DNA from 2 places in the Streptomyces sp. NPDC017056 genome. Region 2 is predicted to be linked to the other one. Evidence: riboswitches for the same ligand, from Rfam matches in the RefSeq annotation. Region 2 holds a riboswitch; the other holds the start of a gene.

Region 1 (2,381 bases), on a different contig from region 2:
ACGGGACGGCGGCACGGCCGGTGCTGCCGTCGTCGAGGCCGACCTCGACCTCGACCGTGGGATTGCCTCGCGAGTCGAGAATCTCGCGAGCTACGACGACGTCGATGGACGGCACGTTGTCTCCTTCATGGGTGTCTGGAGTTCTGCAGCACGAGCCTAACGGCCCCGGCGGCTTCCGCTTGCCGCCAGCCCGGTCCGTGGGACGAAAACACCCACAAAGCCCCTGTTCACGGGATGTACGGGCACATTGTTCGCTGAACGGGAAAACCGCCACGTGGGGGGGGCGGGGCGGGCGGCCGGGGCGGCTCGCCGGGAAACGGAGCAGCCCCGCCGCGGCGCGTTGGGGGACGACGCGCCGTGGCGGGGCTGTCTCACGGGAAGAGCGGTTTCCCGGGACGTCCGGTCCCCGGGGTGCCGGGCCCGTACGTACCGCCGTACGTACGGAGCGACTCGGTCACCCGGGGTCCTTCAAGGGGTCGGCAGGCTCAGACGGCCAGCTTCTGACCCGGGAAGATCAGGTTGGGGTTACCGCCGATGACGGACTTGTTGTTCTCGTAGACCGACTTCCAGTTGGTGCCGTGGGAAGCGGCGATCTTGGCGAGGGTGTCACCGGACTTGACGGTGTAGTTGCCCTTGGGGTTCGACTTCGGCGTCGACTTCTGGGGGGCCGGGGTCTTGCGGGCCAGGTCCTGGCCCTGCTTGCGGGCCTCGGACCGCGAGGAGTGCTGCGGCGCGGAGTAGGACTTGTGGGACTTGTGCGACTTGGTGGAGCTGCCCGAGCCGCCCTCGGCCGTGGCGTTGGAGTTGCCCTTGCCCAGGTGGCCGCCGGCGCAGGTCCAGGCGCCCGGGCCCTGGATGGCGAGCAGGCGCTCGGCCGCGGCGATCTGCTGGCTCTTGCTGGCCAGGTCGGCGCGCGGGGCGTACTTGGTACCGCCGGCGGCGGCCCAGCTGGAGTTGGTGAACTGCAGGCCACCGTAGTAGCCGTTGCCCGTGTTGATCGACCAGTTGCCGCCGGACTCGCACTGGGCGACCGCGTCCCAGTTGTTGGCGGCGGAGGCAGAGGTGGCGCCCATCAGCGGGACGGCCACAGCAGCACCGGCGACGCCCGCCAGGGTGACGGCGCGGACGGCCTTGGAGGGACGGCGGTGCTTGCCCTTGGTGTTCAGCATGGTTCGTTTCCTCACCGACGCCTACGAGGTGAGCTGTCGGGTTCGGGCTGTGAGTCGCCCGGCCGCGTGATCTCCACGCGGCTTCACCCCTAGCCGGTCACCCGTTTTCACGGGCGGGGCCGGCACTTACCTTGGGTCCCCCGCTCCTGCCTTCGGCGCTGTCGCGACGAGTGACCTCCGACCACCGGCAGGATTCGGCGTGTGGTCCAAGGGCCCGCTTTGGCGAGCGATGAAGACGGTAAACACGAACACCCCGCCGGTTCAAACCCCTACATCTGAGGCCAGTTGGCCCCCAGACATCACAGGATCATCACATTTCCGCAGGTCGTCGCAGGTTTGGAAACAACGGACGGTACGGGCGGCGCCGTCCCGAACGAGATCCATGTCTCACTTTCACCAAAGCGGGCAATTGCGTGCGAAATACCTCGATCAGCGTTCGAGGTCGAGACGCTGACCAGGGTGAATAAGGTCGGGATCGCCCCCGATGACACCTTTGTTGGCCTCGTAGAGCGCCGGCCAGCCCCCGTCGACTCCGCGGTCCGCCGCGATGACTGACAGGTTGTCACCCGGCCGCACGGTGTAGCCGCCCGGCGCACCCGGGTCCGTACGGTGCGCGTCACCGCCCCGCGAGGGGTGCTCCCCGCCGGACCGGTCCGCGTCGCCCGCGCCACCGGTGCCCCTGCCGGGCTCCCGCCCGTCTCCCGCGTCGCCGCGGTGCTTGCCCTGGCCCGAGGGCACGGTAGGACTGGTGGAGGCGCCGTCGTCCGGGCCTGCCGGGTCGGCGGGGCGCGCCGGGTCCTGCGTGCCGCCCGTACCGGACGGGTCCGGCGTACGGGACGGGTCCTGGCCCCCGCCCGTGCCGGTCGGCGACGGCTTCGGCTCCGGGGTCTTCGCCGGGGGCCCGGCCGGCGAAGTCGGCGTGCCGGAACCGGTCGAGGGGGACGGCGTCGCGGGAGCGGACGGGGAGGAGGGAGAAGAAGGGGAAGAAGGGGACGAGTGGGAGGGCGTCGGCGTGGGCGTGCCGCCCGGGTCGACGTCCGGGCCCCGACCGCCCTTCCTGAGGCCCGCGTTGACCGCGCAGCTCGGCCACACGTCCGGGCCGCGCGCGGCGAGGATCGACTCGGCCACGGCTATCTGCTGCGAGCGGCTGGCCAGGTCGGGGCGCGAGGCGTAGGACGAGCCGCCATTGCCGTCCCACATCTCCTGGGTCAG
Region 2 (2,381 bases):
GGGGACGCGGGAGACCCCGTAACGGCCGGCGAGCAGTTCCTCGATCAGCCGGCTGCCCGGCGGCAGCACGCCGGTCACGATGTCTTCGCGGATCGCCGTGCACACCGCATGCGCGGAAATGTGGCCTCGCATCGTCCGTGCCTCCGCCGTAATCCCCTGGAAACGTCCGCACCGCCGTCGGCCGGCGGCATTCCCGCGACTCTATTCGACGGGCCGGCTTTATCCTGTGGCCCCGGCGAATTCATGGTTATTTTTTGGCCAGGAACGCGGTGGGCGGGGAGATCGCGGCGGGCCCGAAAACGCCGGTGCCCCGGCCGCAGCGGCCGGGGCACCGAACGAAGAGCGGGCGCGTCAGACGTTGACGCCGTGCGAGCGCAAGTAGGCGACCGGGTCGATGTCCGAGCCGTACTCCGCCGAGGTGCGGGCCTCGAAGTGCAGGTGCGCGCCGGTGGTGTTGCCGGTGTTGCCCGACAGGGCGATCTGCTGGCCCGGGGTGACGGTCTGGCCGACCGAGACGTTGATCGACGACAGGTGGCCGTACTGGGTGTAGGTGCCGTCGTTCATCTTGATGACGACGTTGTTCCCGTACGCGCCGCCCCAGCCGGCCTCGACGACGGTGCCCGAGCCCACGGCGTGGACGGAGGTGCCGGAGGAGGCGTGGAAGTCGATGCCGGTGTGGCTGCCGGAGGACCACAGGCCGCTGGACGCCTTGTAGCTGGTGGAGACGTAGGAGCTGTCGAGGGGCGCGACGTACGTCAGCAGGCGCTTGCGCTCCGCCTCGCGGGCGGCGCGCTCCTGGGCCTCGCGCTCCTTCTTCGCCTCGGCGTCGGCCTTGCGCTTGGCCTCCGCGGCCTGCTGCCGGGCTTCGGCCTCGGCCTTGGCCTGCGCGGCGGCGGCGTCGGCGGCCTCCTGCTGCGCGTCGGCCTGCGCCTCGATCTGCTCGGCCAGTTCGTCACCGAGGACGACGGCCTGGTGGAAGCCGGTGTCGTGGGTGTTCGCTTCGTCGGGGTTGCCGGCCGCGAGGGCCGGGGAGGCGACGGAGGCGATGACGCCGGACGCGGCGAGCGTGGCTATGCCGGCGAGGTTACGGGTCGTCCGCGCGCTGCGGCTCGGACCACGGTGCTTCCCGGTGGCACGGGTGAACGCCATGTGCTGGCTGTGTCCTTTCCTTCCTTCTCGCCTACCGGGTTAGCTGACGGGTTCGGAGCAGGAAGGTCTCCTACGGGCACCTCCGGGAAGGCGCCCGATTCACCCCAAGGGACATGGGTCCCCGGTTCCCCTTGGCTCGCGCCGTGCGGGGATTCGGCGATGACTGTCCGTGCCGCGGTTGCGGCGTCGGTCTGGCGGACAGCCGCATCGACGCTAATCGGGGCAACTTTCAATCGGCAAACAGAACTGATGTTTTGTGCTGTACGTCACACGGCCATCAGGCAACCACTCCCAGCAATTGGGACAAAAAGAAGATCCAGTGGCACTCGCACCACTGGATCTCCTCGTGACAGGCCCGTCAGCCCGCCGGGGTCACGGCCCGTCAGCCGACGACCGTCACCTCGCCGATGCCGAGCGCCTTGACCGGCTCCGCGATCTCGGAGGCGTCACCCACCAGAACCGTCACCAGCCGGTCCGCCGGGAAGGCGCTGACGACCGCCGCGGTCGCCTCGACCGTGCCGGTCTGCGCCAGCCGCGCGTACAGCTGCGCCTGGAAGTCGTCCGGGAGCTGCTGCTCCACCTGGTCGGCGAGGGTGCCCGCCACGGCGGCGGCGGTCTCGTACTTCAACGGCGCCACGCCGACGAGGTTCTGCACGGCGACGTCGCGCTCGGCGTCCGTCAGGCCCTCGGCGGCGAGGGTGCGCAGCACCTTCCACAGGTCGTCCAGCGCCGGTCCGGTGGAGGCGGTGTCCACCGAGCCGCTGATGGCGAGCATCGCGGCGCCGTCGCCCGCCGCGGAGGAGCGCAGTACCTGGCCGAAGGAGCGCACCCCGTAGGTGTAGCCCTTCTCCTCGCGCAGCACCCGGTCCAGGCGGGAGGTGAGGGTGCCGCCCAGGCAGTACGTGCCGACCACCTGGGCGGGCCAGGCGCGGTCGTGCCGGTCCGGGCCGATGCGGCCGATCAGCAGCTGGGTCTGCACGGCGCCGGGGCGGTCGACGATCACGACGCGGCCGGTGTCGTCGGCGGTGATCGGGCTGGCCTTGACCGGTTCCGCCGGCGACCCCGTCCAGGAGCCGAGGGTGTCGGCGAGGGCCGCGTCCAGGTCCACGCCGGTGAGGTCGCCGACGACGACGGCCGTGGCCGTCGCGGGGCGCACATGGGCCTCGTAGAAGGCGCGGACGGCCGCCGCGTCGATACGGGAGACGGTCTCCTCGGTGCCCTGGCGCGGCCGG

The links. Region 2 has a riboswitch for cyclic di-AMP ahead of ACH4OW_RS31205 (M23 family metallopeptidase). Riboswitches for the same ligand answer to the same signal wherever they lie in the genome.
Region 1: it holds a riboswitch for cyclic di-AMP, as region 2 does, so the genes downstream of both, ACH4OW_RS30525 (transglycosylase family protein) here and ACH4OW_RS31205 (M23 family metallopeptidase) in region 2, are expected to answer to the same signal.

Annotation. Positions count from the first base shown of each region.
Region 1 covers NZ_JBIRPD010000020.1:56,820-59,200, reverse strand. Annotated here, with positions in the region: gene eno (phosphopyruvate hydratase) at 1-115, opposite strand, end outside; gene ACH4OW_RS30525 (transglycosylase family protein) at 486-1,169, opposite strand; cyclic di-AMP (ydaO/yuaA leader) riboswitch at 1,173-1,379, opposite strand; gene ACH4OW_RS30520 (transglycosylase family protein) at 1,599-2,381, opposite strand, start outside.
Region 2 covers NZ_JBIRPD010000021.1:43,361-45,741, forward strand. Annotated here, with positions in the region: gene ACH4OW_RS31200 (GntR family transcriptional regulator) at 1-132, opposite strand, end outside; gene ACH4OW_RS31205 (M23 family metallopeptidase) at 352-1,149, opposite strand; cyclic di-AMP (ydaO/yuaA leader) riboswitch at 1,163-1,318, opposite strand; gene ACH4OW_RS31210 (M16 family metallopeptidase) at 1,532-2,381, opposite strand, start outside.